DNA from 2 places in the Alishewanella sp. WH16-1 genome. Region 2 is predicted to be linked to the other one. Evidence: riboswitches for the same ligand, from Rfam matches in the RefSeq annotation. Region 2 holds a riboswitch; the other holds the start of a gene.
What was found. Region 2 has a riboswitch for cobalamin ahead of AAY72_RS00760 (ABC transporter ATP-binding protein). Riboswitches for the same ligand answer to the same signal wherever they lie in the genome.
Positions count from the first base shown of each region.

Region 1: another riboswitch for cobalamin. It lies ahead of AAY72_RS00450 (TonB-dependent receptor domain-containing protein); the one in region 2 lies ahead of AAY72_RS00760 (ABC transporter ATP-binding protein).

Region 1 is NZ_LCWL01000001.1:86,402-102,229, reverse strand. It holds gene AAY72_RS00500 (two-component regulator propeller domain-containing protein) at 1-687, shown strand, start outside; gene dxs (1-deoxy-D-xylulose-5-phosphate synthase) at 736-2,604, opposite strand; gene ispA ((2E,6E)-farnesyl diphosphate synthase) at 2,628-3,515, opposite strand; gene xseB (exodeoxyribonuclease VII small subunit) at 3,517-3,762, opposite strand; gene pomA (flagellar motor protein PomA) at 3,973-4,743, shown strand; gene AAY72_RS00475 (flagellar motor protein MotB) at 4,740-5,684, shown strand; gene thiI (tRNA uracil 4-sulfurtransferase ThiI) at 5,772-7,229, shown strand; gene AAY72_RS00465 (ketopantoate reductase family protein) at 7,226-8,113, opposite strand; gene AAY72_RS00460 (VanZ family protein) at 8,083-8,445, opposite strand; gene AAY72_RS00455 (YajQ family cyclic di-GMP-binding protein) at 8,527-9,009, shown strand; cobalamin riboswitch at 9,080-9,301, shown strand; gene AAY72_RS00450 (TonB-dependent receptor domain-containing protein) at 9,337-11,109, shown strand; gene msrA (peptide-methionine (S)-S-oxide reductase MsrA) at 11,171-11,704, opposite strand; gene AAY72_RS00440 (NAD(P)/FAD-dependent oxidoreductase) at 11,778-12,746, shown strand; gene AAY72_RS00435 (SDR family NAD(P)-dependent oxidoreductase) at 12,739-13,467, shown strand; gene AAY72_RS00430 (efflux RND transporter permease subunit) at 13,586-15,828, opposite strand, start outside.
Region 2 is NZ_LCWL01000003.1:19,840-35,667, reverse strand. It holds gene btuF (vitamin B12 ABC transporter substrate-binding protein BtuF) at 1-591, opposite strand, end outside; gene cobO (cob(I)yrinic acid a,c-diamide adenosyltransferase) at 545-1,147, opposite strand; gene AAY72_RS00765 (iron ABC transporter permease) at 1,183-2,175, opposite strand; gene AAY72_RS00760 (ABC transporter ATP-binding protein) at 2,172-2,972, opposite strand; cobalamin riboswitch at 3,079-3,260, opposite strand; gene AAY72_RS00755 (NADPH-dependent FMN reductase) at 3,361-3,915, shown strand; gene AAY72_RS00750 (hypothetical protein) at 4,002-4,742, shown strand; gene AAY72_RS00745 (S9 family peptidase) at 4,788-6,806, opposite strand; gene AAY72_RS00740 (fumarate hydratase) at 6,858-8,387, opposite strand; gene pabB (aminodeoxychorismate synthase component I) at 8,486-9,865, shown strand; gene AAY72_RS00730 (CoA pyrophosphatase) at 9,880-10,440, shown strand; gene AAY72_RS00725 (L-serine ammonia-lyase) at 10,658-12,037, shown strand; gene AAY72_RS00720 (DUF2007 domain-containing protein) at 12,063-12,323, opposite strand; gene AAY72_RS00715 (L-lactate permease) at 12,347-13,948, opposite strand; gene AAY72_RS00710 (efflux RND transporter permease subunit) at 13,948-15,828, opposite strand, start outside.

The sequences.
Region 1 (15,828 bases), on a different contig from region 2:
GAGTTAGAAAACTCCAATCAGCGTTTAAACGAGCTTAATGAAGAGTTGCAGCAACTGACTCATCGCGATAGTCAAACCGGATTACGCAATAGCCGGTTCTTACACGAGCAATTGCCGAAAGACATTGAGCACTTCCAGCGTAATCTGGCCTCACTGCAAGCCCAGGGTAAGAGTATCGCGCTATTGGTGTTGCAACCCGAAGCTTTGGCACCGCTGGTACAACAGCACGGCAAGGGGATTACCGATAGCCTGTTGCAGCATTTTAGCGCAGTACTGAGTCGTGAGACCCGCGGCTCGGATTATGTTGTACGACTGGATAACTGGCAATTTGTCGTGGTGTTCCGGGATATTCCGCTGTCTCAGGTGGGCGCCTACGGTAAAAAACTGGCTGAGCAGCTGTCGGCTTTAACATTAAGTGAAGGCAACAGTCAGCAGCGCCTAAAAGTCTATGGCGGTTATGCGCTTTATCCTTTGCCGCTATTGGGCGGGCAGCTATTGGGGTGGGAAGTGTCGTTGCAACTGGCCAGTCTGTCCGCCAGTCAGCTACTGCAAAATGCCACACCAGGGGTCGCCAGTCTGCAATTTGCCGGGCAGGTTGATGCCTTTGAGTTTGAAGAGAGCACTGATCTAGAGCGGCAGGTGTTAAGGCTGCAGGCTGAAGGCTTAATCTGGTTACAACAGGAATAGCAGGCCCCGGGTGGAGCCTGAGAGTAAGAGCTTATTGATGTGTACTGGTTAGATTTTGCTCAGTAAAGCCGAGGCCTGTTGCAAAATACCAGCGCTATCGAGCCCCAGTTCACTATAGATTTCCTGTTGGGTGCCCTGTTTTATAAATTCATCCGGTAAGCCAAGGTTAACCACCTTGCCAGCATACTGCTGTGCCAGCAGAAATTCATTAACCGCAGAGCCGGCACCGCCCATAATGGCATTGTCTTCCACCGTCAGGATGGCCTGATGCTCAGCCATCAGCTGGTGTAACAGCGCAGCATCCAGAGGTTTGACAAAACGCATATCCACCAGGGTAGCATCCAGCGCTTCCGCTACACTCTGACAGGCCGCCAGCAGCGGGCCAAAAGCCAGGATTGCCAGTTGCTTACCCTGACGCACTAACCGGGCTTTGCCGATAGCTAATAGCTCCATTTGCTCGCTAGCTGTGACGCCAGTACCACTGCCGCGCGGGTAGCGCACAGCAGCAGGCCCCGGATACTGATAGCCGGTATATAGCATCTGGCGGCATTCGTTTTCGTCGGATGGCACCATCACCACCAGATTCGGAATACAGCGCATAAAACTGATATCAAAGGCACCCTGGTGGGTTGGACCGTCGGCACCCACGATACCGGCACGGTCAATCGCAAACAGCACATCTAAGTTTTGCAGGGCCACATCATGGATGAGTTGGTCATAGCCGCGTTGTAAAAAACTGGAGTAAATCGCCACCACCGGCTTTAAGCCTTCAATCGCCAGACCAGCAGCCAGAGTGACGGCATGTTGTTCGGCTATCGCGACATCAAAGTAGCGCTTTGGAAAACGTTTGGAGAAGGCCACCAGATCCGAGCCTTCGCGCATCGCCGGCGTAATACCTTGCAGCCGCTCATCCTGCTCTGCCATATCGCAAATCCATTGCCCGAATATATTCGAAAAGCTGGGTTTGCCGGCTTTTTTCTCCGGCTGCTTGTGTTGCGCCGGGTCAAATTTCGAGACCGCATGATAACCAATGGGATCGGCTTCAGCCGGGGCATAACCTTTACCTTTTTTGGTAACGATATGCAGCAGTTGCGGCCCTTTTAATGACCGCATATTACGGATAGTATCCACCAGCCCCAGCACATCATGGCCATCAATAGGGCCGATATAGTTAAATCCCAGCTCTTCAAAGAAGGTGCCTGGCGTGACCATGCCCTTAAAGTGCTCTTCGGCGCGACTAGCCAGCTCGTGTAATGGCGGCACACCACGCAGGATTTTCTTACCGCCTTCGCGCAGGCTGGTGTAAAAACTGCCGGATAAAATCCGGGCGAAATACTGATTCAGGGCGCCAACATTCTCAGAAATAGACATCTCGTTGTCGTTGAGAATTACCAGCATGTCCGGTTTAACTTCACCGGCATGATTCAGCGCTTCAAATGCCATGCCGGCAGTGATGGCACCATCACCAATGACTGCGACTACTTTACGCTGACTTTTCGCTTGCCGGGCAGCAATTGCCATGCCGAGGGCAGCGCTAATGGAAGTACTGGAGTGGCCGACTGACAGCACATCGTACTCACTTTCTTCGCGGTACGGAAACGGATGCAAGCCATCTTTCTGGCGGATGGTATGCATGCGATCGCGGCGGCCAGTCAATATTTTGTGTGGGTAGGCCTGATGGCCTACATCCCAAATCAGCCGGTCGAAGGGCGTATTATAGACATAATGTAAAGCCACGGTGAGTTCGACTGTACCCAGGCCGGAGGCAAAATGGCCACTGCTCTGACTGACCGTTTTTAATAAAAACTGCCGCAGTTCCTGACTTAGCTGTGGTAATTGCTCCTGCGGCAACTGTCTGAGTTGCTCCGGCAGGTTTGCTTTGTCCAACAGCGGATAATCCGTCATATCAATATGCATAGCTTGTCTACCACATGCCTTGGTTAAAACGTTCTGGCGATTATATAGTGGGCAAAGGCCCGTAATTCACTGGTGTCACCCGGCACGGTATCCAGTGCTGCCAGGGCGTCCTGGTACAGTTGCCCGGCTTTTTGCCTGGCACCTTCCAGACCTAACAAGGCCGGATAGGTTGATTTATTCGCTTTTAAATCTGAGCCCTGCGGCTTACCCAGGGTTGCGGTATCGCTCTCAATATCCAGAATATCATCCTGCACCTGAAAGGCCAGACCCAGCGCACTGGCATAGGTTAATAATGCTGCTAACACCTGCGGATCCTGACACGGACTGCAGTAATAGGCCATTTTAACGCTACATTCAATCAGGGCACCGGTTTTCAGGCGATGCATCTGCTCTAACCGGTGTAAATCGATTTGCTGATTGGTCTGAGCCAGATCAATCGCCTGGCCGGCACACATGCCGGCAGCACCGGCTGCTCGGGCTAAGGCGTGCACCATTTTGATCTGGCATGCACTGCTGACCTGCTGATAGGGATGCTGGCTCAGTATCTCGAATGCCAGAGCCTGTAAAGCATCACCGGCCAGAATGGCTGTGGCTTCGTTAAAGGCTTTGTGGCAGGTCGCTTTACCGCGGCGTAAATCGTCATCATCCATCGCCGGTAAATCATCATGAATCAACGAATAGGTATGCAAGGCTTCAATGGCCATCGCCGGGGCATCTAAATCTTCCAGGCGGGCACCCAACAGTTGCCCGGTAACATAGACCAGATAAGGGCGAATGCGTTTGCCACCCAGTAATAAACTGTACGACATCGCTGGTTCCAACACCGCAGTGTCCGGCAGGCCCTGTTGCATTAATTGCTGAAGTTGCTGTTCCAGACGTTGCTGAAACCTTGGTAAACTGGCAGGGATCAAGTTAGTCTCCCGCCTGCGGGGTAAATGCAGTCAGTTGTTCTTGTTGCTGTTGTTGCAACAGGATTTGCACTTTTTGTTCGGCACTTTGTAATTGCAGTTGGCTGTGTTTAACCAGCGCAATACCACGCTCGAATTGGCTCAGCGCTTGCTCCAGTGTCAGCTCACCTTGCTCCAGCTGTTGCACAATTTGCTCCAGCTCCTGCATGGACTGCTCGAACTGTAACGAATCTGCGTTTTTTTTACTCATGCCACTCCCCAAAAACTGTGCGCAACCTTATCGTAGCAGGCTATTATGGTCAATGCTGCGATACTTGGAAACGACTAAATTGGTATTTTCTGACGATTTATTGCTTAATGTTCGTTAACATAGGTCGATAACTGTACGTTGCCTAAGATAATATAAGCAAATAGCAACCTGTTGCAGCCCACAAGGTGTCTGACGATTAAGGAGTGAGAAGTGGATTTAGCGACGCTAATCGGAATGGTAGGAGCCATCGGTTTTATCGTGATGGCGATGATTATCGGCAGTGCCGGCGATCCCGGAATGTTTGGCGACCTGGTTTCAGTACTGATTGTGCTTGGTGGTTCGGTTTTTGTGGTGCTGTCGAAGTTTACATTAGCTGGATTCCTGGGTGCAGGTAAGGCGGCAGCTAAAGCCTTTATGTTTAAAATTGAGGCGCCGGAAGAACTGATTGAAAAAGCGGTGCAGCTGGGCGACTCGGCCCGCAAAGGCGGTTTTTTGGCTTTGGAAGAGGCGGATATTCCTAATGCCTTTATGCAAAAAGGCATCAATATGCTGGTCGATGGCCATGATGCCGATGTGGTACGCGCCACTTTGCAAAAAGATATATCCTTAACCGAAAAACGTCACGAAAGTGCTATCGCGATATTTAAAAGTTTAGGTGATGTGGCGCCGGCAATGGGGATGATCGGCACCCTGATCGGTCTGGTTGCGATGTTATCCAATATGGACGACCCCAAAGCAATAGGCCCGGCGATGGCGGTAGCCCTGTTAACCACCCTGTATGGTGCCTTTATTGCTAACGTCATTGCGATTCCGATTGCGGACAAATTAGCCATCCGTAACCAGCAGGAAAAACTGAATAATATGTTGATTCTGGATGCAGTATTAGGCATTCAGGATGGCCAGAACCCGAAAGTGATCGAGGGTATTTTGCGTAATTATCTGGCGCAGGGTAAACGCGAAGTTGCCGGAGAAGCCGCATGAGTGACATGCCAGAAGAATGCAAATGTCCACCACCGGGGGCACCTGCCTATCTGGCAACTTTTGCCGATCTGATGTCGCTGTTGATGTGCTTTTTTGTGTTGTTGCTGGCGTTTTCTGAGATGGACGTACTGAAATTTAAGCAGATTGCCGGCTCGATGAAGTTTGCCTTTGGCGTACAGAATAAAATTGAAGTGGACGATATTCCAAAAGGCACCAGTGTGATTGCCATGGAATTCCGGCCGGGGCGACCCGATCCGACGCCAATTGAAACCATCCAGCAACAAACCATGGAAATGACACAACAGGTGATCGAGTTTCAGGCCGGTGAGGAAGACTCCGCCGGTGGTCGGCAAGAACAACGCGAAGATCAAACCGGTGGTCAGTCAGCGTTAAATGCCGAGGAGCAGGAAGTCGCCGAAGCGCTGGCAGAGGCGGCGCAGGAAAGAGTCAATGAGACGGTTAAAAAGCTGGCGGAAGAGTTAGAGCAACAAATTGTTGATGGTGCTATCGAGTTAGAATCGCTGGGACAACAGATTATTATCCGTATTCGCGAGAACGGCGCTTTCCCGTCAGGCTCGTCGTTCTTACAGCCGCGGTTTCGGCCGATTGTGCAACAGATTGGCCGGATGTTGGTCGATATTCCGGGGGAGATTACTGTCAGCGGTCATACCGATGATTTTCAGGTGGCTGATGAGCTGCATTTAAATAACTGGGATCTGTCGGCGAAGCGGGCAGTATCGGTTGCATCTGAACTGGTTAGGGCACCTGGTTTTGATCGTAATCGTTTGATGGTAGTGGGGCATGCTGATACCCGGCCACTGGTCCCCAATGACAGCGAATTGAACCGGCGGCGTAATCGCCGTGTAGAAATTGCGATTATGCAAGGCAAACCCAAAGAGTCGGAACCCGTCAGTTTGGAGCCAATCAGTAATCCCGGCTAAACATGTTCTGTTACGGCAGACCGCGAGTTAGCGGTTTGCCGGCTTTTCCGCTATAATGCGCGCCTTTTTTGCTACTGACTGTCAATCATGCTTGAATTTATCATCAAACTGCATCCGGAAATCTCGATCAAAAGTAAGTCTGTCCGCAAACGCCAAACCTTACTGCTGGAACGGAATCTGAAAACGATCCTCAAACAGTTGGATGAGCAGGTTGAGGTATTAAATAACTTTGATCACCTGACAGTGCGTAGCAGCAGGGTTGAACCTGAACTGCGCAGCCAAATGATAGAGCGTTTAAGCTGTATTCCCGGCATTGTCAGTTTCTCACAAATGCAAACCCGCAGTTTTTCCGATCTGCATGACATGTTTGAGCAGGTTACCGCTGTCTATGAGCCGCAACTGGCCGGCAAAAGTTTTTGTATCCGGGTGCGGCGGCAGGGCAGTCACAGTTTTAGCTCGCTGGAGGCGGAGCGTTATATTGGTGGCGGGCTGAATCAGCGCGTGGCCAGTGCCCGCGTGCAGTTAAAAAAGCCGGATCTGACCATCAAGCTCGAAATTAAGCAGGATAAATTTCTGCTGGTCACCGAGAGCTTTGCTGGTATGGGCGGCTTTCCGCTGCCATCACAGTCTGACGTGCTATCACTGATCTCCGGTGGTTATGATTCGGCGGTTGCCAGCTATCTGATGATCCGCAAGGGGTTACGTACCCACTACCTGTTTTTTAACCTGGGTGGTGCGGCGCATGAAGCCGGGGTGCGGGAAATGGCCTTCTATCTGTGGCAAAAATACAGCCTGTCGCACCGGGTAAAATTTGTCAGTGTTGATTTCGCGCCTGTGGTGACGGAGATTCTGGAGAAAGTCGAATCTGGTCTGATGGGCGTAGTGTTAAAACGGATGATGATGCGGGCGGCCAGTCAGGTAGCAGCAGATTTAGGTATCAAAGCACTGGTGACGGGTGAGAGTATTGGCCAGGTTGCCAGTCAGACCATTGCTAATCTGGCGGTAATTGATCGGGTAACCGATACCTTGATCCTGCGGCCACTGATTTATCAGGATAAGCAGGAGATTATCGACCTGGCGAAGCACATTGGCGTGGAAGAGCTGGCCCGCACTATGCCGGAATACTGTGGCGTGATTTCCAAAAGCCCGACGGTGAATGCGGTACTGGCAGAAGTTGAAGCCACCGAAGCCGCCTTTGACAGTACTATTCTGCAGCGTGTCGTTCAGGAGGCTAAGGTGCTGGATATCCGCACCGTAGAATATCAGGCCGAGCAACAGGCCCGTACGGTAGCGGTTGAAGAGGTGCTGCCGGTGGATGCGGTCGTGCTGGATATTCGCGCCCCGGATGAAACCGAGAGCCGACCTTTACAGCTGCACAGTCATCAGGTTTTGGAAATCCCGTTCTTCCGACTGGCAACGCAGTTCCCACAATTGGATCAGAGCAAGCAGTATTACTGCTATTGCGATCGCGGCGTGATGAGCCGTTTGCAAGCGCTACTGCTCCAGGAGCAGGGCTATCAGAATGTGGCAGTTTATCGCCCCTAAGCGGTGCTTGCCAGCGCTTGCCACAACGCCTGATTTGCCGGCACGGCTAAACCATGCCGTGCTGCCGTGTTGACTATGTAGCCAGTGATCGCTGCCAGCTCAGTGCGCCGGCCTACTCTGACGTCCTGTAACATGGATGAGTAATTCGCGGCGGTGGCTGCTATCACTTGCTGCACCTGCTGCAGCGTCTCTGCAAGTGGCAGGTGCATGCCCTCGGCTGCGGCCACCAAACAGACTTCGCTGACTATCGCTTCGAGCTGAGCCTGGAATTCCGCCGCCGCCAAAGCGCCATTGTTAATGCCATGAATAGCGGTAAGGGGATTAATAGCGGCATTGATAGCCAGTTTGCGCCAGAGTGCCGGTTGAATATCTGCGGTGATGGTCAGTGGCCCAAGCGCCGTATTCAGCCAGGGTTCGACCTTGGGCTGGCTGCTCAGGGCAGTGTCATTTAGCGCTGCCAGCACACTGCTACCGGCACCGGTATGCCTGACACCTGTGGCGGTGCGCATTGCTGCCTGACTGGTGCTGAGAAACCATAAACCCTGATTGACAGTAACATGACGTTGTAAAGTTGCCAGATCCGGCATGCCATTATGGCTAATCACGATTTGAGTGCCGGGCTGCAGAAGTGGCTGCAGCTGTTGTAAACACGGTAAAGCGGCATAGGCTTTAACCGGAATAAACAACAGCTCTGCCGGTCGCTGGCAGGCAGCAAAGTTTAAGCTTTGGCCAGGACCTTGTAATGGCTGAAAATCGATCCGAAGCGGGTTTGGCTGACGCAACCACAGATCAACCGCCCAACCAGCCAGTTGGAGTCGGCTAGCTGCCAGTAAGCCGATGGCGCCCTGGCCAACTATGCTGCACTGCGGTTGCGCGGACGCCATAAATGCCAGAGTTTACGGCCAAGATAGAAGGTCAGGACGCCGGCCATATCGGCTACCCAGTCCCAGACGTCACCGTGGCGGCGGGTAAAGTATTCCTGCACCACCTCAATCAGGGCGCCATAAATGCCTAAAAACAGCAGTAACTTCCAGAAAACCGGCCGGAAACCTTTAAAAAACAACCAGCTGAGTACAAGGAAGATCAGAAAATGCGCCAGCTTGTCGAGGTTAGCAACACCGACGCCAATGCGATGACCACTAAGTTCTGCCAGAAAACCGAAGGTCGATAACAGTAAGACAAACCAGCACAGTACACGATAAAAAGCTTGGGGCACGATACAACCTCCGCGAAAGTCGCTCGGATTGTAGCAGTTTTCTGGGTATAATCACCAGCAAACAGCTTATAGGAGAACAAGATGCCGTCCTTTGATATTGTCTCAGAAGTGGATCAGCAAGAAGTGCTGAATGCCGTTGATAACGCCAACCGGGAACTGCAAACCCGCTTTGATTTTCGTGGTATTACCGCCGAGTTTGCGTTGAAGGATAAAATCGTCACGCTAACGGCTGAAGCAGAATTCCAGTTACAACAAATGGTCGAGATTTTCCTGACCAAGGCGGTAAAGCGCGGCATTGATATCCGCTCCTTTAAAGAGGGCAGTGTCAGTTTCTCCGGCAAGACCTGTAGTAAGGCGTTAAATCTGCTGCAAGGTATTGAAACTGAAATGGCGAAAAAGTTGGTAAAGCTGATTAAAGACAGCAAAGCCAAGGTGCAGGCGTCTATTCAGGGCGAGCAAGTCCGGGTGACCGGTAAAAAACGCGATGATTTGCAAGAAGTGATTGCGCTGGTACGCGGCGCCGAGCTGGAACAGGCGTTTCAATTTACTAATTTTCGCGATTAACTAGACTTCCAGATGTCTGTTGACAATCTGGCGCAGAAGCGTAAACTGCCACGGCTTTTATCTTAGGGTAAAAGCCGTTTTGTTTTCAGGTGCTTTGCCAGCCAGGCAAGGTTAAACGGGAATCTGGTGTAACACCAGAGCTGCCCCCGCAACGGTAACTTACTGTGTTTATTTCAGATGCCACTGTCATAAGTCGCTTACTACAGGCGCTCAGATGGGAAGGCGAAATAGACGGTAGCCCTGTGCTACCAGGTAACAAGCCCGGAGACCGGCCTGAAAATTCCCCTAACCTGATTCACAGTGCGGTGGGCACTGTGTGGAGTGACTATGTTTAAATTCAGTTGGGCAAGCTTAATGCTTGCATCGTCTGCTATGGCGGTAGCGACAGAGCCGGTAGAACGGATCAGTGTCTATGCCAGCCATACGCCTATGTCGGAAAGTGAAGTCCTAGCCAGTGTTACGGTGCTGGAGCTAGCAGATATTCAAGCACGGCAGGCCCGCGATCTCCCCGCTTTGTTAGCGCAACTACCGGGCGTTCAACTTTCCCGGGACGGTGGTCGTGGCCAGAATAGTGGCCTTTATTTACGTGGCGGTAACACCGGTCATACGCTGGTGTTGATCGATGGTATTCGCGCCGGGGCGGCTACCAATGGCTATAAAGCGCTGGCACTGGTGCCGCTTGAACTGGTCGAGCGGATTGAGGTAATCCGCGGACCACGCGCCGCCTGGTATGGTGCGGATGCGTTAGCCGGCGTTATCGCTATTACTACCCGGCAAAGTGCCGGTGCTGAGCTTAATGCTAATCTTGGTAGTTATGGCCAGGCGGGGGCTGATTTGAGTACCGGTTGGCAGCAAGACCGGCTGCAACTTAATGCATCTCTGGGCTATAGCCGCGCTGATGGTTTTAACGTACGAGAAGATTTAGATCCGGATCGCGATGGCTATCAGCAGCGTTTTGCTAAGTTTGCGGCCACTTATCAAACATCCTTTGGCACCCTACAGGCGCAAGCCGATATCAATAGTGGTAACACCGAATTTGATACCGGTTGGGGCACTGAAGATCAGAGTGCCGTACTGCAGCGCAGTTACCGTCTGGGGTGGCAGCATGATGGCGCGCGCTGGCAACAGCAGGCGCAGCTGAGCCGTATTTACGATCAGGATACCAGCTATGGCCCGGCTTCGCGCAGCCCTTTTATTACTGAACGGGATGAGTTTAGTTATCAGAGCTCGCTGAGTCTGACTGAGCAGCTACAGTGGCACGGCGGCGTCAATTGGTATGCTGAACAGGTCGACCGTTCTGCTGTGCCGTATCTGGAGCAGAGCCGCATCAACCGGGCATTATTTAGCGGTTTGAACTGGCAACAGGCTGGCTGGCTGCTGGAAGGCTCGGCCAGACGCGATCTAAACCAGCGTTATGGCGGTAATAATACCTGGCAAGTGGCGGCAGGCTATCAGTTTGCTGATGGCTGGCTAGTTCGCGCCAGCCGCGGGGCAGCTTTTAAAGCGCCAACCTTTAATGATCTGTATTATCCGGGTAGTGCCAACCCGGAGTTGGCACCGGAACGGGCCATCGCCGATGAGCTGGCGTTAAGTTACTACACTGATAATGGCAGTGTGCAACTGGCCTGGTTTGCCCGCGATGTCAGCGATCTGATCCAGTTTAACCTGGCGACCTATTTGCCGGAGAATATTAGTCAGGCGCGGATCACCGGTGCCGAGCTGCAGGTGGATGTGACCTTAGCCCAGTTACGGCAACAGTTTGCCTATACCTTTTTGGACACGGAGAATCAGCTCACCAGCGAGCCACTACCGAGACGGCCAAAGCATAACCTCAATTGGCGTTTGGAATACCAATGGCGGCAGCTTAGCACTTACCTAAGTGCCAGTTACCAGAGTGAGAGTTTTCAGGGGCCCTACGCCAGTCGTAGTTATCTTGGTGGTTATACGCTGTGGGGGCTGGGCGCAGCTTATCCGCTGAGTTCAAAACTCACGGTGCGGGCGAATATCGATAACCTGCTGGATAAAAATTATCAAAGCAGCGATGGTTACAACACCGCCGGCCTGACCTTTGGTTTAAACCTGAATTACCGCGCTTTTTAAAGCGGCAAGGCAGGATGTTGGCTAATTTGATAAACGGCGGGCGGCGCAGGCGGCTCGCCGTTTATTTTAACCGCGCTTTAAATTGCTGCCGGAATTGCTGCATCTTAGGCGTAATGATCCAATGGCAATAGCCCTGAGTCGGGTGCTGCCGGTAATAGCCCTGATGATAGGCTTCGGCCGGATAAAACTGACTGGCAGGGCTTAATTCAGTGACGATGCTATCACTAAAAACCTGTGCCCGGCTTAATTCCGCGATAAAGCTTTGCGCTTGCTGCCGCTGTTGCTGATCATGATAAAAAATAACCGAGCGGTACTGGCTGCCAATATCATTACCCTGACGGTTAAGTTGCGTCGGATCATGTAAGGCAAAGAAGATCTGACAAAGCTCTGCAAAACTAATCAGAGCGGGATCAAACCGAACCTGCACCACTTCAGCATGCCCCGTTTGGCCGCTACAGACACTCTGATAATCGGGGTTAGCGGTATGACCGCCCATATAGCCGCTTAATGCTTCGGTTACGCCAGCCGTTTCATTTAACGCGGCTTCCAGGCACCAAAAGCAGCCGGCGCCGAAGGTGGCAAGTTGTTCGGTCATGATGTTCTCCTGATCGTCTGTTGCAGGTTAAACGTAAGCTGCAGCAAGCCAGATTAACATAAGTGAGTAAAGAATGAAGGTTGCAGTAGTAGGGGCAGGGATAGCGGGCTTGGCCTGTGCCAAGCGGCTGACAGAGCTTGGCATGGTGGTGGAGGTGTTTGATAAGGCGCGCGGCCCGGGAGGGCGCATGACCAGTAAGCGCACGACGCATGGGTATCTGGATTTGGGCGCGCAATATTTTACTGCCCGGGAGCCACGTTTTATCAAACAGGTGCAACACTGGCAGCAGCAAGGCGTGGTTGCCCCCTGGTTAGCACCCGTCTGGCAATATCAGCAGGGTAAGTTACAGCCATCTCCAGACTCGCAATACCGGTTTATTGGCGTGCCGGCGATGCACAGCCCAGTAAAACAGCTGGCAATGGGGCTTAACGTACAGTACCAGTGGCAATTGACCAAGCTACAATACGACGCAGCGGGCTGGTGGCTTACTGATAGCCAGGCGCGGCAACTTGGCCCGTTTTCAGCGGTGGTGTTAAGTATTCCTCCGGCCCAGGCGGCGGCTATGCTGCCAGCAGAGCTGGCGGCATCCTTGCCGACTGCCAGCCTGATCCCCTGCTGGGCGGTGAATATTGAACTGGTGGCACCAAGTGGCGTGCCGGCCGGCGGCATCTTTGTTAAAGATCCAGCCTTGCCGGTGAGTTGGCTGAGCCGGCAAAACAGCAAGCCAGGGCGCATGCACAGTGAAAGCTGGTTAGTGCATTTTACGCCGGCATTTAGTCAGCAGCATCTGGAGCAAGACGATAGCTTCTGGCAGCAAAGCGCTGTGACCTGTCTAGCCCAGATTTTATCAGCTGATATCAGCAGCAAATCGATACTTTGCCATCGCTGGCGCTACGCACAAATTAATCCCGCCAGTCAGGCCACAGCAACACAGGCATTAAGCCAGGGCTTATGGCTGGCTGGTGACTGGACTAAAGGTGGCCGGGTAGAGAATGCCTGGTTAAGTGGTATCGACATTGCGGAGCAACTTACCTATGGCTGAACATTGGTTAATCATTGGTGCCGCCGGCGGCATCGCGCAGGGCTTAATTCAACAATTACTGGCTGAGGGACACCGGGTCTCAGCAATCAGTCGGCAGGCCGCGCCTGCGCCACAGCCGCAACTTAGCTGGTATCAGTCAGCCACACCTGCCGATAATGGCGCTGAGGTGTCACCGGAACTAACCGCGGTGTTGCAGCAGGTGTTTAGTCAGGGCGTGACGGCCGTAGTGCTCTGTCAGGGCTGGTTGCATGGTGCCGGTATGCTGCCGGAAAAAAGCCTGAAGCAGCTAACCCGGCAAAGCTTGCAGCAAAGCCTGGAAGTGAACTTATTTAGCGTGGCATTTTATCTGCAAGCGCTACTGCCTTGGCTGCAGAAACAGCCTGGTATTAAAGTGGCGGTGCTGAGTGCTAAAGTGGGCAGTATCAGTGATAACCGCCTCGGTGGCTGGTACAGTTACCGGATGGCAAAAGCGGCACTGAATATGCTGGTAAAATGCAGCAGTATTGAATTAGGCCGCTTTAACAAAAGCGCGGTGTTATTTAGTTTGCACCCCGGTACGACGGATAGCCCGCTGTCGGCACCTTTTCAGCAAAATTTGCCGGCAGGGCAACTAAAAACGCCCGCCGATACAGCCGGCTATTTACTGGCGACGATTCGCGCTGTTAGTGAGGCAGAGACTGGCTTATTAGTTAACTGGGATGGCAAGGTATTAGCTTTTTAGATGCTGGCTGATGACAACGCAATAGCATCGTTACGTTTAGCTGTTTTGGCAGGAGATAATGAAAACGGAGGCTGCGGCCTCCGTTTTTCATTAGGGTGTTAACACGAACGGGTGTCGCTTATGGCTTGTTTGGCTCCACAGGCACCACCTCATCGTGTGCGTGTTCGTTCGGGTTTTCCTGCTCAAGGCGTGCTAACTCTCGGCTAAGCGCCTGTGGCGAACCGGTGTTACGGGCCAGTGCGATATACATTACCGGCACCACATAAATAGTGAGTAAGGTTGCAAAGGCCACACCTGACAGGATCACCATACCGATCACCATCCGGCTCTCGGAACCAGGTCCGGTTGCCAGTACTAATGGCAGGCTACTCATGACAGTGGTAAAAGCGGTCATCACAATAGGGCGTAAGCGTTGTGCCGCCGCGCGTTTTACCGCCTCTTCAAAGGCAATACCGGCATCCCGTAGCTGGTTAGCGAACTCGACAATCAAGATACCGTTTTTCGCGACCAGGCCAATCAACATCACCATGCCAATCTGACTGTAAATGTTCAACGTCATGCCAGAGAAATAGAGTCCGGACAGGGCGCCAATCAGCCCCAATGGCACGGTAATCATAATGACCAGCGGGTGGATAAAGCTCTCAAACTGCGCGGCCAGTACCAGATAGGTAATGACCAGTGCCAGAATAAACACCAGCGCTGTCGATTTACCACTTTCCTGGAATAGCAGTGATTCCCCTTTATAATCGATACCAACCGGTGCATCAATTTCGGTACGCACGATATTGTTCAGATATTCCAGGGCTTCACCCAGGCTGTAACCCGGCGCCAAACCACCGGTAATGGTAATGGCTCGCATCCGGTTATAGCGGTTTAAACTGGACGCTGTTGCTTCCTCGCGTAAGGTCACCAGGTTATCCAGTGGAATCAGCTCACCGCTGTTATCAGAACGAATATAAACATTACTGATTTTACTGGGTGCCCGGAAATCGTCGTCCAGACCTTCAATAATCACATCATATTCACGGCCGCGGTCAAGGAAAGTCGTAACCCGCCGGCCACCGAGCATGGCTTCCAGCGCGCGGCCGATGGCGCCGACAGAGATACCGAGATCACCGGCCCGGTCGATATTGATATCGATCAGTACCTGTGGCACGGTTTCTTTATAGTCATGGTCCAGCATCAGTAAGTTTGGATTTTCTGCTGCCTTGGTCAGGATAATATCCCGCCATTGCGCTAACTCAGCATAGGTATTGCCTTGAATAACGAACTGGATCGGTCTGTTACCACCGCCGCCACCACCCAGGCCGCCACGCATAAAGGTAAAAGCACGGACGTCTGGTAATTCATTAATCTTACCGCCGATTTCTGTCACCAGATCCTGAGTACGGCGTTTACCGTTATACCAGTTTTCGGTACCTACGATAGCAATACCGCCGCTATTACCCCAGCCCGGCACCCGGATTAACATGCGGGTCAGCTGGCCATCCTGATAGTAAGGGGTGAGAATATCTTCAATCAGCCGCATGTTTCTGCTGTTACTGGCATAACTGGCGCCTTCGGCCGGGCTCATCATCACAAAGAAGGTGCCGCGATCTTCCTGTGGTGCCAGTTCGCTGGGCAGTAAACGGAAAACCTGATAACTGCCGAGAAAACACAGTACAACAACGATCACAACCGGCCAGCGGGTGTTACAGACAACCGCCAACTGTCTTTTGTAAGCCTCTTCCAGTTTGGCAAAGGCCTGATGTAACCAGGTGCCTAACTTACTCTCCCGTTTGCGGTGGGTGAGTAGTTTCGAACAGAGCATCGGCGATAGCGTTAGGGCAACCACGCTGGAGAACGCAACAGCAGCTGCTACCGCCAGGGCAAACTCGGTGAACAGTTTACCAAGCTGGCCTTGCATAAAAACCAGCGGGACAAAGACGGAGATTAATACCAGCGTGGTCGCGACAACCGCAAAACCCACTTCGCGGGCACCGCGATAAGCAGCCAGCAGCGGAGCTTCACCTTGCTCAATCCGCCGGTAAATATTTTCCAGTACCACTATGGAGTCATCGACCACCAGGCCGATAGCCAGTACCATGGCCAATAAGGTAAGCAGGTTAATCGAAAAATCGAGCGCAAACAGCACAGTAACTGCTGCCACTAAAGCCACGGGTACGGTAATTGCTGGAATAAAAGTTGCCCGAATATTCCCTAAAAACAGGAAGATCACCAGGATCACCATGCACATAGCAATCCCCAGGGTGTTATAAACCTCTTTAATCGATTCGGCGATAAAGACCGAAGAGTCATAGCCAGGTTCAATAGTCAGGCCTGGTGGCAGATTGGCTTTAATCCGCTCCATTTCAGCGCGGG
Region 2 (15,828 bases):
CTGCATCACCTGTGCTGGCCAGGCATGATTGGCCACCGTTAACAACGGCTCTGTGCCCATAGCAAAGAACGCCGCTAGCGGTGGTGCCTGCTGATAGATTTGCTGTAATTGCTGATAACGCTGCCGGAACAGCCTGGCCTGTTGTGCGCCCTGCTCTGGTACACCCAATACCACCGCTAACTGCTGTAACTCGCTGGCAATATCGTCCAGTAACACCGGCTCAGAATAGAAAATCGTAATGCCAAACTGCTGCAAGCGTTGCAAATCTGCTTCCGGGTTGCCCCCGCGCCAGGCTAACACCAAGTCGGGCTGCAGCGCCAGGATCGCTTCAACATTCAGTGCCCCGAACGTATTAAAGGATGGCAGATGTTGTGCATCTTCCGGGTAATCGGAGTAATCACTGACCGCCACCAAACGATCGCCGGCACCGAGTAAAAATACCCACTCCGTCAGATGCGGGGTCAGGGTGATTACTCGCTGAGGTGTGGCTGCGGCGGCGCAAGCACTCAGCAATACCAGGGCGACAATAATCAGCTTTCGCATCTTACCAATCCAGGCCGCGCTGCGCTTTGACGCCATTGTCAAACGCATGCTTAACCACCTGCACTTCGCTTACCGTGTCGGCCAGTTCAATTAACCGTCGGTGACAAGCCCGCCCGGTGATCACAACGTGCTGTTTCGCGGGCCGCTGTAATAGCGCCTGCTCAATGCGCTCTAATGGCAAATAATGGAAGGTCAGCATATAGGTGAGTTCGTCTAACAACACCAAATCGATACTGTCATCGGCCAAAAAACGTTCTGCCTCCAGCCAGGCGCGCTCGGCAGCAGCCATATCTGCGGCCCGGTCCTGGGTATCCCAGGTAAAGCCGGTGGCCATCACCGCAAATTCAACCCCATGTTGCTGCAGCAAATTACGCTCACCGCAATCCCAGCTCCCTTTAATAAATTGCACCACCGCCGCGGTTAAACCATGACCGACGGCCCGGGCGACGGTACCAAAACCTGCGGTCGACTTGCCTTTGCCATTCCCGGTTAACACCAGAATCAGGCCTTTTTCAATGGTGGCTCTCGCGACAGCCGCATCAACCTGCGCTTTTAAGCGTTGTTGTCTGGCCTGATGTTGCTGTTGTTTTAATTGTTCGGACATGACTCCATCCTCTGTTAAACCCATTGCCGTAGCACTTAAAGCCGTCGCCGCAGCAACATTAAGAAAAAGATACTGCCAATGACAGAGGTGATAACCCCCAGCGGAATTTCCTGTTGCGCCAGCACACTTCGCGCCAGATTATCCACCCACAGCATAAAACAGGCACCGAGTAACGCTGAACCGAGCAGCAGCGGCAACGCGGTCACCCCAAATAACGCCCGCACCATATGGGGTACCAATAAGCCTACAAAGGCAATACCACCGCACTGTGACACGATCACGGCGCTAACCAGAGCGGTGCTAATCAGCAATAGCAGACGCAGACGCTGCGGCCGGATCCCCAAACTGCGGGCGCTGGTATCCGACAGTAACAAGGCATCCAGCTGCCGGCGTAATGCCACGGCCAGCAGCAAGAGCGCCATCACCGGCGGGGCAATCAACGTCAGGCTTTGCCAGCTACTGCGGCTTAAACTGCCCATTAGCCAAAAAATCACCTTATTGGCAGCAAAGGGCTCGGCAAAATACAAAATAAAACTGCTAATGGCACTGAGCATAAAGGACACGGCAACACCGGCCAGCAACGTGACTTCAATCCGTTGCCGGCCCTGCCCAAACGCGACGGCTAAAACTAAAGCAATGGCCAAGATGGCACCGGCAAAAGCCCCCAGCGCCATACTCAGTTGCTGCTCAGGCAGCACAATACTGACAATAGTTGCACCGAGCGCGGCACCGGCCATCAAACCAAATAAGTAGGGATCCGCCAAGGGATTACGGCTGGCATTTTGTAACACGGCACCGCTCACTGCCAACCCGGCCCCGACCAACAAGGCAGTCAAAATCCGCGGCAAACGTAATTGCCAGATAATGGTTTCAGCCAGCGGCTGTTCACCATTAAGCTGCAATGCAGCAAAGAGTACAGGCCAGCTTAAGTCAGCACTACCCAGTAACAAGCTGACGAGCACACTACCCAGCAGCAAGCTTGCCAGCACAGCCAGTGCCAATGGATATTGGCCCGCCCAGCGACTCACTTTGCCACCTGTGGACTGATAAAGTTGACCTGCCACCAGCCATACTGTGGATGGCGACTGACCTCGACTGGCAATTCAAACACTTCACTTAGCAGCACCGGTTGCAACACCTGCTCCACACTGCCGAAGGCTTTCAGTTGCCCTTGCTGCAACAGCAGCAGTTTATGGCAGTAACGGGCAGCTAGGTTGAGATCATGCAGCGCACAGATCACGGTTTTGTTGAGGCTCAACAACAACTGTAATAACTGATGTTGGTATTTGACATCCAGATGGTTGGTCGGCTCGTCCAGCAGTAACACTCTGGCTTGCTGCACCAAAGCCCGCGCCAGTGTCAACCGCTGCCACTCGCCACCCGACAGCGTATCCGAGCGTTGTTGTTGTTTAGCCAACAAACCGGTGTGTTGCAGCGCCAGTTCTACTTGCTGTTTGTCATGATCATTATCTGCTTCAAACCAGTGCTTGTGCGGCAGCAGCCCCATGGCCGCCACCTGATAGCAGCTGAGTCCGGGTAAGGGCGGATTATGTTGCGGTAAGAAGGCTAATTGCTGTGCGAGTTGCCGCGGTGGATAGCTGTGCAGTGGCTTACCCGCGAACTGCACTTTGCCGTGACTGGGCGCCGGACAACCACTTAACAGCGACAACAAGGAGCTTTTACCCGCGCCGTTAGGACCGATAATGCCAATTAATTCCCCGGCAGGCAGACTACAGCTGATACCCTGCAGCACCAGGCTCGCCGCACCATGGCTGGACGACGGGTAACTGAGACTAACCTGATCAAGGGTAAAAATTGCGCTCACGCTGCTGTCCAGATGCAATATTAATGGCAGCAGCCAAGCCTCCACCGACTGGCAGAGTAACAGGCGCTACCGTGTCTTCCCGCACGGGCGTTTTCACTCTTTCGCAAAAGAGCGTTCAGTGTCTGGCAGGTCTCCTGACTTAACGCGATAACCCACAACCACCTTCCCGTAATCAAGACTGATACAGTGGTATTAGCTGCAGCGCGTTTCACAGTTGCGGGTACAGTTCAGGTTTTACACCTGATTCCCTTTTCAAGCATCTTGCTCACCAGAGCAGGTCGCATTCTAACAGCTCGGGGCGATAACAACCAGTTTAGGCTGTTAATAAAATGCGGCAAAAAGTTCAGCTTCGGCTAAGCTAAAATTGTCCGTTATCGAGGAGCCGCTTATGACAATCAGAGTGTTAGCGCTATGCGGTAGCTTGCGCGCCAAATCAACTAACCGTGGTTTAGTGCGCTATGCGCAGGCACATGCACCAGCAGGTATGAAAATTCATGTTGCAGATTTATTGGATGTACCGTTTTATAATGCCGACTTAGCGGCTAAACCCGCTGCCGTCGACACCTTGCTACAGGAATTTGCCGCGGCTGATGCGCTACTGCTGGCCTGTCCTGAGTATAATTACTCCTTAGCACCCGCCTTAAAAAATGCCTTGGATTGGGCATCCAGAGAGCCGGATAATTATTTGCTACGCGGTAAAGCCGTTGCCATCATGGGGTCCGCCGGCGGTATGGGTAGTTCGCGCGCCCAATATCACCTGCGGCAAGTCTGCGTGTATCTGGACTTACACCCGTTAAATAAGCCTGAGGTATTCGCTAACGCTTTTAGTGGTGCCTTTGATCATGACGGTGATCTGATTGATGACAAAATCCAGGAAAATGTGCGGCTGTTATTGCTGGCGTTGGCAGACTGGCATCGCCTGCTGCGTGGTGGCCGCGGATAATCAACCCGGAACCGGCCTGCCGACGACAGACTTATTCAGTTAACGGCGCACCTGGTTGCGCCCCAATAAGGATACTAGAATTCAGGATGAAATGGCTGTTGGTATTACTCTCCTTACTCAGTGTCACCACTTACCCGCAACCCCAACGCTGGCAGGAATCCCCTTTGCAATTCAGACAAGCGCTGGGGTCCCCAGCCTCGTTGTATAGTCAGGCGCTGCTGAGTGAAGCGTATCATCGCTTAGGTATCAGGGTAGAGTTTATCGAGGTTCCTTTTGGTCGTAGCCTGCTTGAATCAAATAAAGGTGAGCTGGCTGGCGAGCTGGCGCGGGTTCTCCGAGTAACGGAACGCTATCCGGCGCTGCTGCCGGTGCCCTATGTGCTGTTTGATACCGATGTCTTTTTATATGTCAATCAGCAGCGCTGCGCCGGCTGTCAGTTACAGCAAGTGCAAAGTCTGGCCTATGTCCGCGGTGCCATGGTGGTGGAAGAGATTTTGCGGACCTTACCGGCGTCGCGTCAGGTGATCAGCACCGGCAGTTTGGAGGCCACGAAGAATTTGTTTTTAACCGGTAAGGTTGATGGCGTGGTCTTCGCAGCCTATCAGTTAGACGCCAGCACCGGTTTTCCGATTGCTGAACAACGCTTACAAAGCCTGCCGGATTATCATCTGTTACATCAAAGCCACCAGGCGTTAATCCCGGAATTAACCGCGATGTTATATCAGCTGGAGCGCGAGGGCTTTGCCGAGCGACTCAGGTTACGCTTCGGCGTTGCGACGCCGAAACGTCAGTTGTCACGCAATGAAAAGCCCTTTGCGGAGTATTAAAAACCCCGCTAACGCAGAGCGGGGTTTGCTACTTTTAATAGTGGCTTAACGGGTATATTTGTCCAGCCACTGGAACACTTCGTTATACCAGCGCACCCGGTTATCCGGCTTCAGGATCCAGTGATTCTCATCCGGGAAAATGACCAGGCGCGAGTCAATACCCTTGCGCTGCAAGTTGGTAAAGGCGCCTAAGCCTTGCACATAAGGTACCCGATAGTCTTTCAGCCCATGGATCACCAGCATCGGCGTTTGCCATTTATCGGCATGCGCCGCCGGATTAAACTTCTGATAATCCGACTCCGGATTCCAGGCCGGGCCACCTAAGTCAAACTCCGGGAACCAAAGCTCTTCGGTGCTGCCGTAGAAGCTTGGCATATCATATAAACCGGCATGATTGACCAGACACTTAAAGCCATCCGGCCAGTTACCAGCAATCCAGTTCATCATAAAGCCGCCATAAGAGGCGCCGAGCGCACAGGCACGGTTGCCGTCAATCCACGGATAAGCTTGCACCACATGCGCAAAGCCTTTTTGTAAATCAACCAGCGGCTTGCCACCCCAGTCACGGCTAATCGAGTCGGTAAAGGCCTGACCATAGCCGGTAGAGCCATGGAAATCGACCATCACCACGGCATAGCCTTTGGCAGCATACAGCTGGGCATTCCAACGCTCGTTAAACATATTGCCAAAGCTACCCTGCGGGCCGCCATGCACTAAAAACGCCATCGGGTATTTTTTGTTTGGCTCAAAGTTCCAGGGTTTTACCAGATAACCATAGACGGTGGCATCTTCAGCGCCTTTAAAGCTGAATTGCTCAAAGTCACCAAACTGAATGCCTTCGGCCCATTTGGCATTTACCTGAGTTAATTGCTGCGGCTGCGAGCCATCCGCATTAGTCTGGAAAATCTCGGCCGGCATATTCAGCCGGTGATTGGTAAACACCAGTTTATCGGCGCCAACCTGCAGGTTTCCGGCATAGCCATCGCCGTATAACTTAATCTGATCGCCAAAGCTGGTGTTAATGGCATAGATACTGTACTGACCAAGATCCTGGGTGGTGGCGTAGATAGTGCGGTTATCCAGCCCAAAGTAGAAATCAGAAATCGAACGGTCCCAGTTTGGCGCCACTTCTTTTTTCTCGCCGGTAATCAGATCCAGCAACATCAGGCCAAAGCGATCGGCCTCAGCACCCGGCTTTTTCATCGCCAGATAGGCCAGAAAACGGCCATCATTCGAGAACTTCGGCTTGGCATCCCAGGCCGGATTATCGGCCGTCAGATTGACCTTCTCACCACCATTAATCGATACCTGAAACAAATCGAAGTTAGTGTGCCAGGCTTGATCGTTCGCCGGGATCTTGGCACTGAATACCAGCTGTTGATTATCCGGCGTAAAGGCCACTTCACTGATACCAGCGATATTGGTATTCCAATCAGCCATCAGGTTTTTCGCATCGGTAACAGGGGCATCACCCAGCACCGCTACGTGCAGATGTTCACGATACTGATCCAGCCAGTGATCCCAGTGCCGTACCATCAACTGGTCATAGGCCAGCGCCGTATCTTTGCGCTCAGCTTCTTTGGCTTTAGCATCCAGCGTACATTGCAGCGTCTGACAACCGGGTTTCACCGTTAAACTCAGCGCCAGGGTTTTGCCATCGCTAGCCAGTTTAAAGCCGTTAATTGGTAAAGGTAGCCGGGTCACCTGCCGGGCTTCGCCCCCGTCCAGTGCCAGTTGCCACAGCTGGGGGCTGCCAGTGCGGTTGGCTAAAAAGAAAATACTCTTGCCATCCGGATGCCACTGCACCGCGCTTTCGCGGCTACTGTTCTCGGTTAACCGCCGCACCTGACGCTCATCACCCAAGGTCATTAAATATAAATCATGGCTGGTATCAGCCGGCGCAAAGCCGCCGTTTGTCTGACTGTAAACCAGCGCGCGGCCATCCGGCGACAAGGCCAGATTACCAACTTTATTATGTTGATTCAGATGTTCGACCGTCAGTGGTCCCTTGGCCAGCGCACCAGCACTGAAAAGTGCTAACGCCACTAAACTCAAATGTTTCATGGTTCCCCCAGTTAGTAAAAAGCCGCAGTCATCGCTGCGGCCTTGTTAGAATCAGGCTTTCAGTTTGGCATCCAGCTCAGCAATATTGGCTTTCCAGATCGCCGGGCCCTGCTTATGCACGTTATTACCGTTGCTGTCCACCGCTACGGTTACCGGCATATCTTCGACTTCAAACTCATAGATCGCTTCCATCCCCAGATCGGCAAAGGCCACAACCCGGGCTTTCTTAATGGCTTTCGACACCAGATAAGCGGCGCCGCCCACGGCCATCAGATAAACAGCTTTATGCTGTTTGATACTCTCAACCGTTTGATCACCGCGCTCGGATTTACCAATCATGCCCAGCAGACCAGTTTGCGACAACATCATATCGGTAAACTTATCCATCCGGGTCGCGGTTGTCGGGCCGGCCGGGCCTACTACTTCATCACGAACGGCATCAACCGGGCCAACGTAATAGATAAATTTATTTTTCAGATCCACGCCCTGCGGTAAACCTTCGCCTTTATTCAGCATATCAGCAATGCGTTTGTGCGCCGCATCACGGCCGGTTAACATCTTACCGCTTAACAGCACAGTTTCACCGGCTTGCCAGCTTTGTACATCCTCTGGCGTTACGGTATCCAGATTGACCCGGCGCACATTGCTACCTAGCTCCCAGGTCACCTGCGGCCAGTCTTCCAGTTTTGGTGGCGTAATATCGGCCGGGCCAGAACCATCTAAATGGAAATGCACATGGCGGGTGGCGGCACAGTTCGGGATCATCACCACCGGCAACGAGGCGGCATGAGTCGGTACCGATTTGATTTTGACATCGACCACCGTGGTTAAGCCACCCAAGCCCTGGGCGCCAATACCCAGTTTATTGACTTTCTCATATAACTCTAACCGCAGTTTTTCTTCCGCGTTTTGCGGCCCTCTGGCCAGCAGCTCCTGAATATCCACCGGCTCCATCAGCGATTCTTTCGCCAGCACCGCGGCTTTTTCCGCTGTACCGCCAATACCGATGCCGAGCATGCCCGGCGGACACCAGCCCGCACCCATTTTTGGCAAGGTTTCCAGCACCCAATCGACAATCGAATCGGACGGATTCAACATTGCCATCTTGGTTTTATTTTCTGAGCCACCGCCTTTGGCGGCAATCATCACCTCAACATGATGGCCAGGCACCAGATCAATATGCACTACCGCTGGCGTATTATCCTTGGTGTTTTTGCGTAAGCCAGCCGGATCGGCAACAATAGAGGCCCGCAGCGGGTTATCCGGGTTCATATAAGCACGGCGGGTGCCTTCATCCACCATTTGCTGCACCGTCAGATCCGTTTTATCCCATTTCACATCCATGCCAATCTTAACGAAGCAGGTAACAATACCGGTATCCTGACAGATTGGACGATGGCCCTCTGCTGACATCCGCGAGTTAATCAGAATTTGGGCAATGGCATCTTTTGCGGCCTGGTTTTGCTCTTTGTGATAAGCCACTTCCAGTGCCTGAATAAAATCCAGCGGGTGATAATAGGAAATGTACTGCAGCGCATCTTCGATGCTGTCAATAAAATCTTGTTGGCGAATAACCGTCATGCTTGCCCTTCCTCTGTCGCCCAAGCGGCGAGACATTTAACTATTAGTGTAGGTGCTGGTATGATAACGCGCATCCCCAACAGCGGCTAGTCCAAATCATGCAGCAGTATCTGATATACGACGCCAAATCTGAACCTGAATTTTCTCTGCTGGAGTTGTTTGCTCATTTTGCCAGCCAGCCCTGGTCAATGTTGCTTGACTCGGCAGACGCCAGTCACCCGAACAGCCGCTATCAAATTATGGTAGCTGAACCGGTAGCGACCCTGCACTGTCAGGCCGGTGTCACTATTCTGACCGATGAGCACGGCAGCCATCATTACACAGCTGATCCCTTTAAGGTATTAGACTGTGCGCTAAAGCGTTACTTCCCCGAGCAGCGCCACAGTGATTTACCTTTCGTTGGCGGAGCCCTGGGTTATTTTAGCTATGATTTGGGCCGTTATCTGGAGCGCTTACCGTCAGAGGCCAGCGCCGATTTAGCACTACCCGATATGGCGCTGGGTTTATATCACTGGGCGCTGATTTATGATCAGCAGCAGAAGCAGCTTTGGTACACCGATTACCGGCAAGATGCCGAGCGCCACTGGCATCAGCTGCAGCAAAAATTACACCCGGAGCCCCCCCAGCAACAGTGCTTTAGCCTGCAAAGCGACTGGCAAGCCAATATGACACCGCAAGAATATCAGCAGAAATTTGCCCGGGTGCAGGAAGAGCTAAAAAGCGGTAACTGTTACCAGATTAATCTGGCGCAACGTTTTAGCGCAGCTTATCAGGGCGACGAATGGCTGGCCTACCTGCAGCTGCGCCAGAAAAATACCGCGCCGTTTTCGGCCTTTATCCGGCTTCCGGCAGCGGCAGTGCTCAGTATCTCGCCGGAGCGATTTTTACTGCTAAAAGACGGCCAGATTGAGACCAAACCGATTAAAGGCACCCGGCCTCGCGGTTTTTGTGCCGAAACTGACCAGATTGAAGCCGATACCCTGCGCAGTTCCACTAAAGATCGCGCTGAAAATGTGATGATTGTCGACCTGCTACGTAACGATCTGGGTAAAGTGTGTCAGCCGGGCTCGGTTGAGGTGCCGGAATTATTTGCCATTGAAAGCTTTCCGGCCGTGCATCATCTGGTTAGTACTGTTACCGGCACTCTGGCGCCTCCGAATAGCGCCTGTGATTTGCTGCGGGCAGCCTTTCCCGGTGGCTCGATTACCGGCGCCCCGAAAATCAGTGCCATGCAGTTAATTGAACAATTAGAGCCGCACCGGCGCAGTGTCTACTGCGGCGCTATTGGCTATATCAGTAGCACCGGTCAGATGGATACCAATATCGCGATCCGTACTCTGGTATGTGAACAGGGACAAATTCATTGCTGGGCCGGCGGTGGTCTGGTGGCGGATTCAAAGGTGGACAGCGAGTATCAGGAAACGCTGGATAAGGTGGCGAAAATCCTGCCGGTGTTAAGCGCCATGCAGCCAGATTAGACAGCGGAGCGCCGATGCAGCTACAGCAACTTGTCAGCCACTTTATCCTCAGACCACTACCACAGCAGAGCCCGCTGCCTGTGGCAGGCCTCAGGCAAAGCGCGGTACTGGTGCCACTGGTCTATTCTGCTGATAAGTTGAACATCTTGTTTACCCGCCGTGCCCTCACCTTGGCGCATCATCCCGGGCAAATCAGCTTTCCAGGCGGCATGCTGGAACCCGGCGAGAGCGCTGCTGATGCAGCGCTGCGCGAAACCGCAGAAGAAATTGGCATTAGCGCGGTGCATATCCGCTTGCTCGGTGCTTTACGCGCGCACAATACGCTGACCGGTTTTCAAATTCAGCCCTACCTGGGCTTAATGCACGCCGGTCAGAATTACCAGCTGTCCAGCGAGGAGGTCAGTGAAGTATTTGAAGTACCCTTAAGTTTTTTTCTACCGCCACAACACCGTTTACAACTGACGGTGCCACTGCACGGTAAGTCACGACAGATCCATTTTATGCCCTATCAGGATAAACTGATTTGGGGTGCCACGGCGGCCATTATTCAACAGCTAGTCACGCACGTCTCGTAACGCGAACTGTATACAAAACGTTACGCCTGCACCGCCATTTCTGGCCGTTAAGCCCGCTACCACTGGTACTGAACAGACCTGTGCAGCGCTTACAGTTATGCTGGCTATCCGCTACAATGGCGCCATTAAGAATGGTGTTAACCCTACACTGTCTTTGCCAAGCAAAGCTTTCAGCGCTTGGCAGAGCAGCGAACAATAGAAAAGTATAATAATTATGATAATCAGTGCATTTGATATGTTTAGTATTGGTATTGGCCCCTCCAGTTCCCACACGGTGGGCCCGATGCGTGCGGCAAAGAAATTTACGGAGCAGTTGCAACAACAGCAACTGTTAAGCCGTTGTGATAGCGTAAAAGTGGAATTATTCGGCTCGCTGGGCCAAACCGGTATTGGTCACGGCACTGGCAAGGCGGTGATTCTGGGCTTGTCCGGCTACTTGCCGGAAAGTGTCGACCCGGATGCGGTAGAAGGCATTCTACGCCAGGTGCATGACAGCCAAAAGTTACAATTGGCGCAGCAACACGCGGTGAATTTCCCGCGTGATGGCGCCATTGTGTTCCACCGCCGGAAAACGCTGAAAGAGCATTCCAATGGCATGGAGCTGATTGCTTATGACAGCGAGAAAAACGTACTGCTAAGCGAAGTCTACTTCTCCATTGGTGGCGGTTTTATCGTGAAAGCCGAAGATTTTGCCAAAGAAAAAGAAGCGGCCAGTCAGTTTGCCGCCGCTAACCCACCACCCTACCCATTTGAATCCGGCGCAGAGTTATTGGCGCTCTGTAAAGAGCATGGCCTGTCGATTTCGGGTTTGATGCATGAAAACGAAAGAGTGCTGCGCAGCAGTGCGCAAATTGAAAGTGAGCTGAATAATATCTGGCTGACCATGCGCGCCTGTATTGAGCGCGGTATTCGCACCGAGGGCATTTTACCCGGCGGCTTAAAAGTAAAACGCCGCGCCCCGGCCTTACATAAAAAGCTGATGGCGGAGAAAAGTGCCGATCCACTGCAGGTAATGGACTGGGTCAATCTGTTTGCGCTGGCCGTAAACGAAGAAAACGCCGCTGGCGGCCGGGTCGTTACTGCGCCGACTAACGGTGCTGCCGGTATTATTCCGGCGGTATTAATGTACTACGACAAATTTATTCAGCCGGTCAGTCCGGAAATCGCCAGCCGCTATCTGTTAACCGCGGCCGCCATTGGTATTTTGTATAAGAAAAATGCCTCTATCTCCGGCGCCGAAGTCGGTTGTCAGGGCGAGGTTGGCGTAGCCTGCTCAATGGCCGCAGCGGCACTTACCGAAATTCTTGGTGGTAGCCCGCAGCATGTTGAGAACGCGGCCGAGATTGGCATGGAGCATAACCTGGGGCTAACCTGTGATCCGGTTGGCGGTTTAGTGCAGGTGCCTTGTATTGAACGCAATGCCATGGGTTCAATTAAAGCCATTAACGCCTCACGACTGGCGCTGCGTGGCAGTGGCGATCACAAAGTATCGCTGGATAAGGTGATTAAAACCATGTGGGATACCGGTAAGGATATGCAGACCAAGTACAAAGAAACCTCACGCGGTGGTCTGGCGGTAAATATTATCGAGTGTTAATGTGCTGCAGCATTATGGGTACCGGCTAGCCGGCCGGTGCCAGACCATCTTCATCAGTAAGCGGAAAATCAACCAGTTCCGCTTGCTGATAATCCTGCAGTAGTTGCTCCGCTTGCTCTGCCTGCTCATCGGCGACAAACACATTGGCAAAACCCAGTGCTGCCAAATCCCCTACCGCACCTTGCAGATAGTGACCGCCGACATAGGTCTCAACGCCCTGGCTGTTTAACATACCGGCAATAATATGAGCTTCCAATATATCGTTGGCACGAAAGATAATTTTCATAAGGAACTCTTTTTTCTTTCAGCTTAGCTGAAAAACCAGTAAGCCACCAGTGCCGCCGCACTGCAGTAAAACAGCATCGGCCACAGGGTGTAGCGGATAATCTCGCCCTCGCGGCCATGTAAATTCACTACGCTGGCCGCCGCTACCACATTGACCACACAAATCATATTACCGGCATTGGCACCGAGCATTTGCAGTGCCAGCACCAGAGACTGCGGCAGTTCCGCCTGCAGTGCCATCTGCTGCTGAAAACTGCCAAACATCAGATTAGAGAAGGTGGCGGAGCCGGCAATAAAGGACCCCAAGGCGCCAACAATGGCGGCAAAACCCAGCCAATAGTCTGCCAGGTGTGCCGCCGCCAATTCAGCCAGCGCCAGCGGCATTGCCGGTAAACCGGCGCTGTTAACCTCAGAATGCAGAAAAATCCGTACCATCGGCACCGCCGCACCGAGCGCAATACAGGACGGTAATAACATCTGGCTGCTTTGGCTCAGCGCCTGACGCAGCACCTTAAACTTGCAGCGAAATAGCCAAAGTGCCAGCAAGGCCGTCAGCAGAAAGACGCTACCAGGTAAATATAGCGGCGCCACGCTAACACTAAGCTCAGAGCCTAAAATCTGCTGCCATTGCCAATTTAGTCCCCGTAACGCAGCTTTGAAAGGTAGCTCCGGTATCCGGGTTAACACCAGTAATGCAGCAACCAACGCATAGGGCAACCAGGCTTGCCAAAGCGGGATCTGGGCGCTTTGCGCGGTAATCTCAGGCTTGTGTTCTGTAGCTGGCAGAGTGTTTTCAGCTGCCACAGGCTTTGGCACTAACCAGCCCCGCCTTGCAGCCGTTGCCGTTAGCGCCAGCCCCAATAAGGCACCCAGTACAGAGGGAAACTCCGGACCAAGCAACCAGGTGACCAGCCAGGCCGGTAGGGTAAAGGCAAAGCCGGCGAGTAAGGCAAAGGGCGTCGCAGCCAAGCCATAACGCCAGTTGGCTTGAGCGCTGAAATAACGGCTGTACAGCAGTACCATCAGCAGAGGTAAAAAACTGGCGACAAAGAGATCAATACTGATTGCCAGCAGTGCCGTTTGTTGCAGCTCTGCCGCGCTGATCCCAGGTACACCCTGTGCCAACCCGACCAGCACCGGCGTTCCAACGGCACCAAAGGACACTGCCGCCGAATCCGCGACCAGTGCCAGCACTACAGCCGAGAGCGGAGTAAAGCCCAGCGCCACTAATAAGGGCGCCACGATCGCCGCCGGGGTACCAAAACCGGCCGCCCCCTCCAGAAAGCCAACAAAGAGCCAACCGATAATCAACAGCTGGACTCTTTTGTCGGCAGAAAGCCGGGCAAAGCCTTGTTTAATTACCTCCATGGCGCCGGATAACAGCAAGACCTTTAACAGCACCAAAGCGCCGAAGATAATCCACAGAATAGTGGCAGCGATCACCAGGCCTTCCAGGGTGGCGGCCGTTAAGTGTAATAGCGGTACCTGCCATACCAGCAGAGCTAATAGCGCAGATAACAGTAAACTCAATGGCATCGCCTGCCGGGCCGGCAGGCGCAATAATACCAGTAGGATAAAAACGCTGAACAGCGGCATTGCCGCTGTCAGCAGTTGTAACAAGGTCATTATTTTACGTTGATCGGATTTAGTTCCGCCATCTCCGCTCCGGGGCTATCGCTTGTTGGCAGCGTTGGTTTCAGCGCAAACTCATCGGCTACGCCAAAACGCTCTGCTTTACTACTCGTCGGCAACATCGCCAGGCATAACACTATCAGATAACCCAGCAGCGGGATCGCTAACAGCAGCAACCACCAGCCAGATAAGTTCGCATCATGTAAACGACGACTCATGGCAGCGATCGTCGGAATACTGATAGCAATCGCATAAGCCAGCGGCACAAACTTTAATACGCTCAACCAGGAGTAACCCAACCAGCTTGCCCAGGGTAAAGCAGTAAACACCATTACCAGACCAAACAATACCAGCACTTTCAGGGTCCAAAAGGTCCAAAACCGTGCCTGATTATCACGGCCTTTGTACTGTAAATAATTTTTCAGCACAAAGCTAAAACTCTGGATGGCGCGGGGCATAAACTTCTTCACGTCTTCCAACATCACATACAGCGCCGGGATCAGCACCAGGGTAATCACGGTTGCAAACAAGATACCGAATGCCAGCGATACCGCCATCGGGATCACGATTTTTGCCTGCAAACTACGCTCCAGCACAATAGGTGCCAAACCGACGAAGGTCGTTAATGACGTCAGTAAAATTGCCCGAAACCGCTGGGTACCGGCCTGAACCACAGCTTGCTTGATCGCCACGCCTTCGGCTCGGGCCCGGTTAACAAAGTCCACCATAATCAGACTGTCGTTTACCACCACCCCGGCCAGAGCCACTAAGCCAAACACCGACATAATGCTCATTGACAAGCCCAGCACCATATGGCCAATCACCGCACCAATCAGGCCAAAAGGAATCACGCTCATTATAATCAGCGGCTGAGCATAGGATTTTAATGGCACCGCCATTAACGCATAGATACAAAATAGCGCAAACACAGCGGCTTTCATTAAGTCACGCTGGGCGTCCATTTCATCCTGACTGGCACCATCCAGCTCACCGGTGACACCAGGATATTTCTGCTCCAGCTCTTTTATCACGGTGCGGCGCACTTCTGCTACGACTTTGCCTGGTTCAATCCGGGCTTTGTCTGCCGCGGCAGTTATAGTGACCGCGCGCTCGCCGTTAACCCTGTTAATGGCACTAAAGCTCGGTTGCAAGGTGTAGGTAGCAATTTGTGAGAATGGCACTTCGCTACCATTAGCCGTGCGGATCCGCATATTCTCCAAATCACCAATAGAGCGGCGTTCTTCCCGCGGATAACGCACCATCACTTTGATTTCTTCGCCGTTACGCTGAATACGCTGCGCTTCAGCGCCATAAAAACCGTAGCGAACCTGCCGTGCCAAATCAGCCAGCGTAATGCCCATCAGATCGGCCTCGGGTTTTAACGCCAACACAATCTCGTCATTACCACCGAGCAGGTTATCTTCGATATCAAATACACCTTCATAGGCGGCTAATGCCAGCTTTAGCTCTGCCGTGGCTTTTTGCAGATTATCCAGGTTGGTGCCTCTGAGTTGCAGCGCAATATCTGCCCCACCGCCAAAACCAGAGTTACTGAGTTTAAAGGCTTTCAGACCGGGAATTTCCGGGATCTGTTCACGCCAGCGCCGGCCGATCTCAAAACTATCCACCTCGCGGCCTTCGCTCTTATCCAGTTCCACCACGATTTGACCGGCGGTATCGCTGTTCAGGAACACCAGGCGGTGTTTTACCACCATATCCTCGCCCTCGCTCAACAACTGCTGGTCGACCCGCATCAGTGCCGCCTCAATTTCCTTAATTGCCAGCACCGTTGCTTCGTTCGAGGCGCCCTCTTCCATCTGCACCGTCGCCTGCATAAAGTCGTTCGGCACATCCGGGAAGAACACCCAGCGCAC